DNA from 3 places in the Nonomuraea sp. NPDC049725 genome. Region 2 is predicted to be linked to each of the others. Evidence: riboswitches for the same ligand, from Rfam matches in the RefSeq annotation. Region 2 holds a riboswitch; each other region holds the start of a gene.
The links. Region 2 has a riboswitch for cyclic di-AMP ahead of AB0J53_RS39295 (CHAP domain-containing protein). Riboswitches for the same ligand answer to the same signal wherever they lie in the genome.

Region 1 (4,176 bases), on a different contig from region 2:
CTGGTCGCCGCCGCGGCTTATCTCACGCGGCCACCTGGCTGGGCCGACATGGTGGAGTCGGCCCGCGCCGATCTGGAGCAGTCCGCCGCCGCGGCCGAGGGGTCGGAGCGCGAGGAGGTCGTCTCCCGGCTGCGCGAGCAGCTCGCCGCGCAGAAGAGCGCGGCCAAGGAGGAGGCCGAGCGGCTGCGCGAGCAGTTGAAGGCGGCCCGCGGCGAGAACTCCGAGCTGCGCCGCAAGCTGCACGAGGCCCGCGAGCGCGCGAAGGGCGCGGTGCGGCGGGCCGAGGAGATGGAGCAGGCCGCCGAGGAGGCCAGGCACGCGGCCACGGCCGCCGGCAGCGCGGGGGAGTCGGAGCTGCGGCGGCTGCGTGAGCGCCTGGCCGACGTGGAGAAGCAGCTCGAAGCCTCGCGCCGGGCCGCGCGTGAGGGGCGCAGCGTCGAGGACGCGCGCATCCGGGTGCTGCTCGACGCGTTGCAGGACGCCTCGGCGGGGCTGCGCAGGGAGCTGGCGCTGCCCACCATGATCAGCCGGCCGGCCGACTCGGTCGCGGCGCTCACCGGTGAGCGGCCGGGTGTGCGCGGCGTGCCCGCCCGCGCGCTGGCCGACGACGACCCGCAGCTGCTCGATCAGCTTCTGGCGCTGCCGCAGGTGCATCTGATCATCGACGGCTACAACGTGACCAAGTCCGGCTACGGCACGCTCACGCTCGCCGACCAGCGCGCCCGCCTGATGACCGGGCTCGGCGGGCTGGTCGCGCAGACGCGCGTCGAGGTGACCGTGGTGTTCGACGGCGCCGAGCTCAACTCTCCGGTGCAGGTGGTGGCGCCGCGCGGGGTGCGGGTGCTGTTCAGCGCGCCGGGTGAGATCGCCGACGACCTGATCCGCCAGCTCGTCCGGGCCGAGCCGCCCGGCCGGGCGATCGCCGTGGTGTCCTCCGACCGCGAGGTGGCCGAGTCCGTCAGGCGGATGGGCGCCAGGCCCGTGCCGTCCGCGCTGCTGCTGAGGCGGCTCGGTCGCGCCTAGATGACGAATATGGCGTTTAGGTGAGGATTACTCGCCACTTCTGTACTATTTCGCCCCGAGGATGATCCCCTGGGAGGCGACGCTGTGAGGTTGGGCCGGGTGCCGCTGGCCGCGGGTCTGGTGTTCGGACTGGTGATGACCCCCGTCGGAGGGGTGCTGGCCGATCCCAAGCCGACTCTCGCGCAGGCGAGAGCGAAGCTCGACAAGCTCAACGACAAGGCCGACAAGGTCGTGGACCGCTACAACACGGCCACCGAGAAGTACAAAGAGGCCAAGGCGCGCTACAGCCGGCTGAACGACACGTACAAGCGCAAGCTGGCGACCGTCGCGGATCTGCGCGGTGAGGTCGTCAACATGGCCGTCGAGACGTACAAGCTGGGGGGCGACTTCTCGACCCTGCCCACCATGATGACCAGCGACGATCCGGCCGATCTGCTGTATGGGATGGCGTTACGCGGGCAGCTCGCGCAGGAGCGCACCCAGAAGCTCGCCGCGTTCGACCGGGCCAATCAGGGGCTGAAGACCGACCGTGACCGCGCCGAGGAGGCGCTGGCCGCGGCCGACAAGGAGCGGGACGCGGTCAAGAAGGACCGGGCGGAGATCCTGGACCTCATCAAGGACCAGAAGAAGCTCCTCGACCGGCTGGGCGCGTACAAGGCGGGCAATCCCAACAGCACCGGCCTCAAGTACACGGGTCCCGCCTCGGGCAACGCGGCGGCCGTGCTGCGCTTCGCGTACGCGCAGGTCGGCAAGCCGTACGTGTTCGGCGGCACCGGGCCGGGCGGCTACGACTGCTCGGGGCTCACGCAGGCCGCCTGGCGGGCCGGTGGCGTGTCGCTGCCGCGCACGACCTGGCAGCAGTGGTCGTGGGGCGCCAGCCGCAAGGTGTCGCTCAACGCGCTGGAGCCCGGCGACCTGATCTTCAGCGAGGGCCTCGGGCACGTGAGCATCTACGCGGGCGGCGGCAAGATCGTGCATGCGCCGCAGACGGGTGACGTGGTGAAGGTGGTCACACTCTCGTCGTACGGGCGCCGCCTCGTGGGCGCCGTACGCCCCTGACAAGACGGGGTCGGCCCAAGTGTGAGGAGGGTCACACTTGGGTAACGAAACCCGCTGCTCCGGCGGGGGATGAGGACCTGACTCCCGGCGTGTCTGATCTTTACTCGCTTACTCAGGCTTTGCCATTACGTGACTTTTCGGCGTAACTTCTGGCGTCGCGGCGTTCCAGCCAGGACGCCCGCCGGTCACCATCGGGTCCCCCGATGTTCGACAGAGAGAACCATCCGCCGGTCACCGCGGCCAGCGCCCCCGAGGCGCGAAGACGCGGCGGTGGCCTGCCGAGTCCGTGCAGCCAGGAGGCACGGAGCCGGGGACCCAACGATCCCGTACGCGGTGATCAGGGGTGAATCGGCGCGTTCAGCGCCGTAGGGCGACTTCCAGGCCCGAATCCGTCAGCTAACCCGGTAGGCGTTCGTGGAAGCCCCTAGGAGCAATCCTGTCTACCCTCTCGCACAACCCCCGTCTGTCCCGTCTCGCCCTGAGTGGCGTAGCGCTGATCACCGTGACGGCCGGAGGTCTGGTCGTCCACGCCCCGACGGCGCAGGCGGCGACGACGAATGAGTTCGCCACCACCGCGGTGACCAAGACGGAGAAGTCCGTCAAGTCGTCGAAGGTGGCAAAGGTCGCTCGGCAGAAGGCCAAGGCCCGCAAGGCCGTCTCCGTGGCCAAGAAGCAGATCGGCGACCCGTACCGTTACGGCGCCACCGGCCCCGGGTCGTTCGACTGCTCCGGCCTCGTCCAGTACGCCTGGAAGAAGGCCGGGGTGAAGATCCCGCGCGTGACGAACAGCCAGTTCGCGCGCATCAGGAAGAAGGTCTCCTACAAGCACCTGCAGCCGGGTGACCTGATGTTCTTCCGCGGACTCGGGCACGTGGGCATGTACGTCGGCGACGGCAAGATGGTCCACTCGCCGAGAACGGGCCAGCGTGTGCGCGTCGAGAAGCTTCGCGGCTGGCGCAAGGCGTCGTTCGCGGGCGCGGTGCGTCCCGGTCTGTGACCTGCGCCGAAGGCCCCGTCCCCGCCCCGGGACGGGGCCTTCGGCCTTCCCGGGCTCCGGACCGGGCTGACGCTCAGGATCGGCGGCTACGATCGGGCAGCGTGTCCGACAGGGGGTCCGGCAGCGGGCCTGGAAATGGGCCCGGCGGCACGTCCGGCAAGGGGCTCGGCAGCACGTCCGGCAGCACGTCCGGCAGCACGTCCGGCGGCGCGCCCGGCAGCACGTCCGGGAGGGTGTCCGCGCGGGGGCGCCGGCGGGTCGTGCCGGTGGTGCTGCTGGTTGTCGCGGCGTCCCTGGCCGGGGGGTCCGGGCCGGTCCTGGGGCCGGGAGGCGCCGCCATCGAGGCGGGGGTGCTCGCCGGCGTGCGGGCGCGCTGGGGCGACGGGCTCGACGTCGTACGCGGTGAGCGGTCGCTCGTCGCCGGGCAGGACGCGCCCCCCGGGCTGCTGGCGGACCTGGCGCGCCGGGCCGACACCGCGGGGCGGCGGGTCGGCGGAGTGCTGGGCGGTGACGTCCGGGCCGTGGTCCTGGTGCCCGCCTCGGCGCGGGAGGCCGCCGTGCTGGCGGGCGTCGCGTCGGTCGACGGGCTGGCGGCGGTGGCCGACCGGGGGCGCGTGATCGTGGTGCCCGAGCACTTCGCCCGTCTCACCCCGGTCGGGCGTGACGTCGTGCTGGCCCACGAGCTGACCCACGTGGCCGCCGGGACCGACGGGCTGCCCGTCTGGCTGTATGAGGGCTTCGCCGACTACGTGGCCTACCGGGACGCCGGGCTGCCCGTCGAGGTGGCCGCCGCCGAGCTGGCCGCCGAGGTGCGGGCCGGGCGGACGCCGTCCGATCTGCCGGACGCGGCCGACTTCGTCCCCGGGGCCGACGCGGGCCGGCTCGCCCGCGCGTACCAGGAAGCCTGGCTGGTGTGTCGCTTCGTCGCCGCGCGCTGGGGTGAGAAGAGCCTGGTGAGGCTCTACCGTGATGCCCAGACGTACGGCGCCGGCCGGGCGCTGGCCTCGCTGGGGATCTCGGCGGGCACGCTGACCCGGCTGTGGCGTGCGTACGTCCGGGACCGACTGGCGTGAGGGGACGCGACATGGACGACCGGC
Region 2 (4,176 bases):
CGACCAGCTTGCGCTCGAACCGCTCCCGCCGCCGGATCATGTCCACCGCCCGGCGCTTGCCCACGGTCATCAGCCAGGCGCCCGGATTGCGCGGCACCCCCTCCCGCGGCCACTGCTCCAGCGCCGCCACCAGCGCGTCCTGCGCCAGCTCCTCCGCCAGGCCGACGTCACGCACCATCCCGGCCAGCCCGGCGATCACCCTGGCCGCCTCGATCCGCCACACCGCCTCAATGGCCCGATGAGTCTCCGACGCCGTCACCCGCCCATGACAACAGCCCCACCCGCCTACTCGCAACCCAAGCGCTCTCTCGTGGGACGCACCCCTTCCCACCACGCGGCCCCTGCCGCTCAGTGGGGGTCACGCCTCCATGAGGCGGCGGCTTCCCACGAGCCGGCGGCTGCGCCGCACCACGCGGGCCCACAACCCACCGGCACCGCCCAGCCCAGCAACGGGGTCGGACCGCCCGGGGTACGGGCGGCCGGTGGGGCCGCGCCCCCGGGAGCCGGGCACCGGAGGGGCTGGGTCCGGCCTGCCGGTGGGGTCGGGCCGTCCGGGGTGCGCGCCGCCGGTGAGGCCGCGCCCCTGGGGCCGGGCCCAACTGAGGGGGGCGGGCCCGGGGGACCGGTGGGGGTGGGCCGTCCGGGGCGTGGGCCGCCGGTGGGGTGGGGCCGCCTCGGCGGAGGCCGCCAGAGGGCCGGATTGCCTGGGGGCCGGTGGGTTGGGCCGTCCGGGGCGTGGGCTGCCAGTGTGGTCGGGCCGCTCCGCCGGGGGTCGCCGGTGGGGTGGGGCCGCCTCGGCGGAGGCCGCCAGAGGGCCGGACTGCCCGAGGCGCCCCTTCCGGGGGCCCGCCCCCTCCCGGGGTTGCCGCCATCCTGGGGCTTCCGCCTGCCCGGCGGGGTGCGGCCTTCGGGGAGGGGGCGCCGCTTCCGGGAGTCACCCTTCCGGGGTTGCCGCCACCTGGGACTCCCCGCCTGCCCCGGCGGGGGCGCGGCCTCCCTGGGAGGAGGCCGCCGCAGCGGGGTCGCCTCCCACTGGGGCGTCGCTATCGGATGGTCAGGGTTCAGGTGGGGAGTCGAGGGTGGCGCGGAGGGTGGCGTGGCGTTGGGCGGTCTCGGGGGTCAGGGAGGTCTCGGGCATGTCCGAGGGGTCGAAGACCTGCCAGACGTCCAGGCCGATGCCGTCGTGGCCGGGCGGGACGGGGACGCGCAGGGCCCATTCGAGCGCCTCCTCCCGCGACTTGACCTGGATGAGCCAGAAGCCGGCGATGAGCTCCTTGGCCTCGGCGAACGGCCCGTCGATGACGCGGGCCTTGCCGCCGCTGTAGGCGATCCGGGCGCCGCGCGAGCTGGGGTGGAGCCCTTCGGCGGCCAGCAGGACGCCGGCTTTCACGAGCGACTCGTTGAAGGCCGTCATGTTGTCGACGAGCTCCTGGCTCGGCAGGGCGCCGGCCTCGGTCTCCTCGCTGGCCTTGCCGACGATCAGGAATTTCACGGTGCGTTCTCCTCGTCCAGGCGGTGAAGCGGGCTCCCGGCGAGCCTGCCACACCTGTGCGTCGTCCCGGAGGGGGCCGGATCGACACGGGGAGGGGAGAAAACGCGGAAGCGCGCGCCCGGGGGAGGGGCGCGCGCTTCGCGAAGGGAGGTCAGGCGGCGTACGAGGGGTAGCCGTAGCCGACGACCTGGGACTTGGGCCGGACGCGCTCCTCGACCTTGCCGTTGCCGGTGTTGCCCTCGATCGTGGAGATCGTGCCGTCGCCGTTGTCCTTGACGACGAAGCCGACGTGCTGGATGGCGCTGATGCTCTTGCTGCCGTTCCAGGCGAAGAAGACGACGGCGCCGGGCCTGGCCTCGGTGCCCCAGCGGTCGTTGGCGGCGAACCACTTGGCGTGGGTGACGGTGTAGGCGTCCCAGCCGACCTGCGGGCGGGCGCCGGTCTGCTCGCCGACCCAGGAGACGAACATGGAGCACCAGGGGGCGTTGAGGTAGGCGCTGGGGTTGCCGCCGTCGCGGGCGACGGTCTCGAGGGCGCGCTTGGAGCTGGCGTACCACTCCTGGAACTTGGTGCCGCCGCCGTAGGCGTTCTCGGAGGTGCCGACCTGGGCCTTGGCCAGGGCCAGGACCTGGGAGGCGGTGACGTTGACCTGGTTGGCGCCGGCCCTGGTCTGCGTGGACTCGGACATGGTCTGGGTCTCGACCTGGTGGCCGGGCTCGGCGGCCTGGGCGGGGAGTGCGGTGGTCATCCCGGCGCCGAGTCCGGCGGCCAGGACGGTTGCGCCGAGGGTGGCGCGGAGGGAGGCGCCGGCGCGGGGGTGAAGCTTCTTCGGGGCACGGGTAAGACGGTGCTTCGCCATCGAGGGGATTACTCCTTGCTTCCATGCCGCTTACCGGGTTAGCTGACGGGTTCGGGCGTGGAAGCTGCCCTACGGCACACAAGGTGCCGATTCACCCCAAAGGACATGGGTCCCCGGCTCCGCGCAAGGCGGATTCAGCGGTCACAGGACGATCCTGTGAGTGTCGTGCGATGGTTGGCAACGACCGGACAAACCGGACGTAAGCCGCGAATGCGCCATAAGGTAATACATCCGCCAAGGCATTACAAGTCGATAAAGTCGCAGCTAGGCGAGTTGCCCGCGCGCGTCGGCCAGGAGCCCCATCATGGCAAGGGATTCGTCAAGAGGCATGATCGCGCTCTCGGTCCGGTTCTCGGCCAGCGCGTCCCGCACCTCGCGCAGCTCCCCGGCGTAGCCGTTGTCGGCCGGGTCGAGCTCGTGCTCCTCGGTCTCCATCGACGGCCCGCTGAGCACCACCCGCCGGGGCGCCCAGAACGGCGCGTCCAGGTCGGCGCGCATCCCGGTGCCCACGATGCTGGCCGAGTTGGGGAAGTGCGCGAGCAGCGAGGTGTCGACCAGCGCCCGCCGGCCGCCCGGGTAGACGAGCACCCCGCCCGCCTCCGCGTCGACCCCGTTGGGCGCCAGCGCGCCCGTCAGGTGCATGGACTCGGGCATGCCGAGGAAGAGCTGGGCCAGCCCCAGGGGATAGATGCCCAGGTCGAGCAGCGCGCCCCCGCCCAGCTCGGGCGCCCACAGCCGGTGCGCGGGATCGTACGGCAGCGCGAACCCGAACGAGGCCCGCACCGAGCGGATCTCCCCGAAGCGCGGGTCGTCCTTGAGCATGCGCACCAGCGGGTTGAACCGCATCCACATGGCCTCCATCAGGAAGACCCCGGCCTCGCGGGCCAGGCGGACCATGCGCTCGGCGTCGGCCAGGCTCGCCGCCAGCGGCTTCTCGCACAGCACCGCCTTGCCCGCCGCGATCGCGGCCTCGGCCACCTCCAGGTGCTGGGCGTGCGGGGTCGCCACGTAGACGGCGTCGACGGCCGGGTCGGCGCACAGCTCGGCGTAGGAGCCGTGGGCGGACTCGGCGCCCAGCGTCGCCGCCAGCGCCTTGGCCCGGCCCAGGTCGCGGGAGCCGACGGCGGCCACCCGCATGCCCGGCTCCGCCGCGATGACCGCCCCCACGGTCCTGGCGATGCCGCCCGTCGCCGCGATGCCCCACGCTAGATCTCGCACGCGGGAGATCGTACTGATTCATCCGCGGACGCGAAACCTGACCGGTTTCACCTCACGGGAACACGTCCGGGTCCGGGCCCAGCCGGCGGCCCGCGTTCAGGGCGCCGATGGCGGCCATGTCCTCCCGGTCGAGCGTGAAGTCGAAGACCGCGATGTTCTCCTTGATCCGCGCGGGCGTGACGGACTTGGGGATGACGATGTTGCCGAGCTGGATGTGCCAGCGCAGCACGATCTGCGCGGGCGTGCGGCCGTGCTTGTCGGCCAGCACCGCCAGCGCGGGCTCCGACAGCAGCCCCTTGCCCTGCCCGAGCGGGCTCCAGGCCTGCGTGAGGATGCCGTTCTTGTCGTGGAACTCGCGCAGCTCGCGCTGCTGGAAGTACGGGTGCAGCTCGATCTGGTTGATGCACGGCGGCACGTCGGCCTCGTCGAGCAGCCGCTGCAGCGTCTCGACGGTGAAGTTGGACACGCCGATGGCCTTGGCCCGGCCGTCGCGGTAGACCTTCTCCAGCGCGCGCCACGCCTGGACGTACTTGTCCTGCCGCTGCGCCGGCCAGTGGATCAGGTAGAGGTCGACGTAGTCGAGGCCGAGCCTGCCCAGACTCTCCTC
Region 3 (4,176 bases), on a different contig from region 2:
ACTCGCGTACCGGAAAGGCCAGGCTCGTCGCCGAGGTGCCGAAGGACGACCGGCTGAAGAAGTACATCGTGCAGGGCGTGACCGTGGACGGCGCGAACGTCGCCTGGTTCGCGTACGGCGAGCAGGGCGACGGCGCGCAGATCCGCGACATCTGGACGGTCCCGCTGGCCGGCGGCGAGGCCAGGCTGGTGGCCAGCCGAGTGGGCCAGGACGCCGACCTCGACGCGATCGGCCTGGACGGCGACCACGTCGTCTGGTCGGAGGTCGACGGCGGCGTGTGGCGGCACCCGCTCGGCGGGATCGAGCCCGAGCGCGTCCCCGGCAGCGACGGCCTGCACCTCATCCAGTGGCCCTGGGCCACCGACGTGACCGACCTGCCGGGGGACCTGGACCGCAACCAGCTCCGGCTGGTGAACCTGGAGGACGGCTCCAGCCTCACCGTGGCGGCGCCGCCGGGCGTGCAGGGCATGCGCTGCGGGCCGGTCTGGTGTTACGGCCGGGCGGAGCGCGGCACGGTCATCAGCCGCGTCGACGGCTCGCAGCCGCCCCGGGAGGTCGCGCGCGGCATCGGCATGGGCGTGGCGCGCTACCCGATCCTGGACCGGTTCCTGGCGGCGGGCAATGCGGTGTACGACCTGGCGACGGGCACGATGGTGAGCTTCGGCAACCCGGGCAACTGGTACGGGGCGGGCGTCTCGTCGGAACCGAGCACCGTCTTCTACTGGGGCGCCACCAAGGGGGACAAGCCGGACAAGTTCCGGGTGCTGAACTTGGCAGCGGTCCCACCGGCGCAATAGCGTTCCGCCTCATGCGGACCTTCGCGAACGTACAGGAACTCAAGGCTGCCGTCGGCGAGAAGTTCGGCCCCACCGAGTGGCGCACCGTCACCCAGGAACAGGTCAACCTCTTCGCCGACGCCACCGACGACCACCAGTGGATCCACGTCGACGTGGAGCGGGCCAAGGAGGGCCCGTTCGGCGGCACGATCGCGCACGGCTACCTGAGCCTGTCGCTGCTGCCGGCGTTCATGTTCGAGCTGGTGCGGGTCGAGGGCATCGCGATGGGCGTCAACTACGGCCTGAACAAGGTGCGCTTCCCCCGCCCGGTGCCGGTCGGGGCCAGGGTGCGGGCCACGGCCGAGCTGACCGACGTCAAGGGGACACCGGCGGGCTACCTGTCCAACCTCAAGATGACCATCGAGGTCGAGGGCGAGAAGCGCCCGGCGTGCATCGCCGAGACGCTCAGCCTTTACGTTCCCGCGGAGTAGCCGGGCCGCGGGCCCCCGCCCGCGGCCGGTTTCGTGGAAATTTCGTTACGAGGGAATTACCCAGGTCAGGGGTGTGTTGGACATTTCTGTACGCGGGTAAGACGCGACCGACTCTCGGGCGTCACGACCCACCGTCCATCACAGGGACCGACCTGTGACCGCTGAATCCGCTCACACGCGGAACCGGGGACCCATGTGTTCCACCGGGGTGAATCGGCACCAACATCGCCGTAGGGCAGCTTCCACGCCCGAACCCGTCAGCTAACCCGGTAAGCGGTATGGAAGCGAGGAGTTACCCTTAATGCGCCCCATCCGCACCCCCAAGATCAACGTGTCCAAGGCCGTCCTCGGCGCCGCGCTCGTCGCGACCGCTTTCGGCGCCCACGTGTCGGCGGACGCCAGCACCGCGACCACCGCCAACACCCAGCCGCAGGCCGCCCAGGCCCAGCAGGCCGCCACGAACCAGAACACCAGGGTCAACGTCTCCGCCTCGCAGGTCCTGGCCGTCGCCAAGGCCCAGGTCGGCACCTCCGAGAACGCCGCCGGCGGTGGCACCAAGTTCCAGGAGTGGTACGCCAACTCCCAGCGCGCCGCCGAGACCGTCCAGCGTGACGGCGGCAACCGCCAGGACTACCTGAACGCCGCCTGGTGCTCGATGTTCGTCTCCTGGGTCGGCGAGCAGACCGGCGCCCGTCCGCAGGTCGGCTGGGACGCCTACACCGTGACCCACGCCAAGTGGTTCGCCGCCAACGACCGCTGGGGCCAGGAGGCCAAGCCCGGCGCCGTGGTCTTCTTCTCCTGGAGCGGCAGCAAGGACATCAGCTCCATCGACCACGTCGGCTTCGTCGTCAAGGACAACGGTGACGGCACGATCTCCACGATCGAGGGCAACACCGGCAACGGCAAGGTCGAGGAGCGGGTCCGTCCCACCTCGCAGGTCGCCGGCTACGGCTACCCGTCGTACGCCGCCTGATCAGACCGCCTCGAAAGCGCGCGTCCCCTTCCGGGGGCGCGCGCTTTTCGCGTTTCGTGCAACGGTACGGCGTGCTGGAGGATCCCTGGATACGTGGACCACACAACCGAGTTCGACGAGTTCGTCCGGAGCCGGGGCGACGCGCTCCTCCGGTACGGCTACGTGCTGTCCGGCAACGCGGACGACGCGGCGGACCTCGTCCAGGAGGCCCTGGCCAGGCTGGGTGACGCCTGGTCACGGGTGCGCAAGAAGGACGACCCCGAGGGGTACGTGCGCACGACCATGGTCAGGCTGCACATCACCTCGTGGCGGCGCAGGCACCGGGAGGAACTGGTGTCCGTCGTGCCGGAGAAGGGGCGCTTCGACCGTTACGAGGATGCGGACCTGTGGGCGGACCTGCAACGGCTGCCGCCCAGGATGCGAGTGGTCCTCGTGCTGCGCTACTACGAGGACCTGCCCGACGCGGAGATCGCCGCGATCCTCGGCGTCTCGCGCGGCACCGTGCGCAGCCAGGCGGCGCGTGCCCTGGACAAGCTCCGGATCAAGCGAATGCTGCAGGAGGCACGATGAGAAGCGAAGAGGACCTGGTCCGGACCCTGCGTGCCGGGGCCGGGCACGTCACGCCGACCGGCGGGCTGGCGGCGGCCGTCGCGGCCCGGCGGCGGTCGCGGCGACGCCGGCAGTGGGCGGGCATGGCCCTGGCGGCCGCCTCGGTGGTGCTGGTGGCCGGGGGGACGATGGCGGTGTGGCGGGGGGAGCCTCGGGTCTCGGTGGAGCCGGCGGTCGCGGTGACCACGGTGTCGCCCGGGGAGGTGGCCAGTGCCGTCCCCAGGGTGGCGGAGGTGAAGCCGGTGGCCGAGGTGTGGCCGGAGGCGGTGTTCACGATGCCGGCGGCGGCCCCCGATGGTTGGAAATATCGCCCGGTGACCGGAATTTCCCCCACCGAGGTGCTGCTGACCGCCGAGTCCTCCTTCGAGAAGGCCGGCCGCCTGGAGATCTACGACAGCACTGCCCGCACGACCAGGGTGGTGGGCGACATGCCCGCCCCCGAAGGCGTCAAGGGCTACTTCGTCCAGGACGTCGAGGTGGGAGAGCGGTACTTCGCCTGGTACGGCACCACGCCCAACGACAGGGACAAGTGGGCCGACTTCTGGATCATCCCCCGCGAGGGCGGCACCGCCCAGCGCGTCGGCGAGGTCACCGGCGACCTGGCGAACGTGGAGCGGATCGGCCTCACCGAGGACGCCCTGGTCTGGTCCGTACGCGACGGGGGTGTACACCGGCTTCCGCTGTCCGGCGGCGAGCCCGAGAAGGTCGCCGGTTCCGACGGCCTCCACCTGGACTCCTGGCCGTACGCCGTCGGCTACGCGCCGGGCGAGCGCGGGCAGAAGAACCAGGATCGCAGGGTCGACCTGGTGACCGGCGAGAAGATTCCGCTCCCGGCCTCCGGCTCCGTCACGAAGCTGACCTGCGCCGCCGAGTGGTGCTACGGCGACGCCAAGGGCGGCGGGCTCCTGGTGCAGGGCCTCGACGGCTCCGACGCCACGCTGCTCCCGTCGCTCGGCTTCCACGGGGAGGTCCTGGGCGACCGGTTCGCCTCGGTCATGCCGGTCAGAGGTGACGCCGATCCGGCCAAGGAGTACGTCGCGCCCGTCGCGGTCTACGACCCGACCACCGGCAAGATCGCCGGCGTGAACCGGGTGTCGCCCGACGGGTCCGCCAGCTACGGCAGCGGAACGTCGTCCTCGCCCACCACGATCATGTACTGGGGCAAGGGCCCCGAGGTCACCGTGATGAACCTGGCGGCCGTCACCAGAAGATGATCGCCGCCACCGCGAGCGCCGCCAGCAGCCCCAGGTAGGCCAGCACCAGCCGGGTGTCCCGGAGCAGGCACTTGCTCCGGGTCAGCCCGGCCCGCCGCGCCTTCCAGTAGCCC

Region 1: another riboswitch for cyclic di-AMP. It lies ahead of AB0J53_RS15970 (C40 family peptidase); the one in region 2 lies ahead of AB0J53_RS39295 (CHAP domain-containing protein).
Region 3: another riboswitch for cyclic di-AMP. It lies ahead of AB0J53_RS03390 (CHAP domain-containing protein); the one in region 2 lies ahead of AB0J53_RS39295 (CHAP domain-containing protein).

The regions. Positions count from the first base shown of each region.
Region 1 is NZ_JBFANJ010000005.1:371,616-375,791, reverse strand. It holds gene AB0J53_RS15980 (NYN domain-containing protein) at 1-1,023, shown strand, start outside; gene AB0J53_RS15975 (NlpC/P60 family protein) at 1,108-2,082, shown strand; cyclic di-AMP (ydaO/yuaA leader) riboswitch at 2,349-2,508, shown strand; gene AB0J53_RS15970 (C40 family peptidase) at 2,585-3,079, shown strand; gene AB0J53_RS15965 (hypothetical protein) at 3,181-4,152, shown strand; gene AB0J53_RS15960 (M48 family metallopeptidase) at 4,164-4,176, shown strand, end outside.
Region 2 is NZ_JBFANJ010000022.1:33,230-37,405, reverse strand. It holds gene AB0J53_RS39305 (RNA polymerase sigma factor) at 1-259, opposite strand, end outside; gene AB0J53_RS39300 (YciI family protein) at 1,055-1,492, opposite strand; gene AB0J53_RS39295 (CHAP domain-containing protein) at 1,644-2,351, opposite strand; cyclic di-AMP (ydaO/yuaA leader) riboswitch at 2,364-2,501, opposite strand; gene AB0J53_RS39290 (Gfo/Idh/MocA family oxidoreductase) at 2,616-3,569, opposite strand; gene AB0J53_RS39285 (aldo/keto reductase) at 3,622-4,176, opposite strand, start outside.
Region 3 is NZ_JBFANJ010000001.1:651,367-655,542, reverse strand. It holds gene AB0J53_RS03400 (hypothetical protein) at 1-797, shown strand, start outside; gene AB0J53_RS03395 (MaoC family dehydratase) at 809-1,267, shown strand; cyclic di-AMP (ydaO/yuaA leader) riboswitch at 1,417-1,558, shown strand; gene AB0J53_RS03390 (CHAP domain-containing protein) at 1,569-2,240, shown strand; gene AB0J53_RS03385 (SigE family RNA polymerase sigma factor) at 2,334-2,810, shown strand; gene AB0J53_RS03380 (hypothetical protein) at 2,807-4,063, shown strand; gene AB0J53_RS03375 (hypothetical protein) at 4,050-4,176, opposite strand, start outside.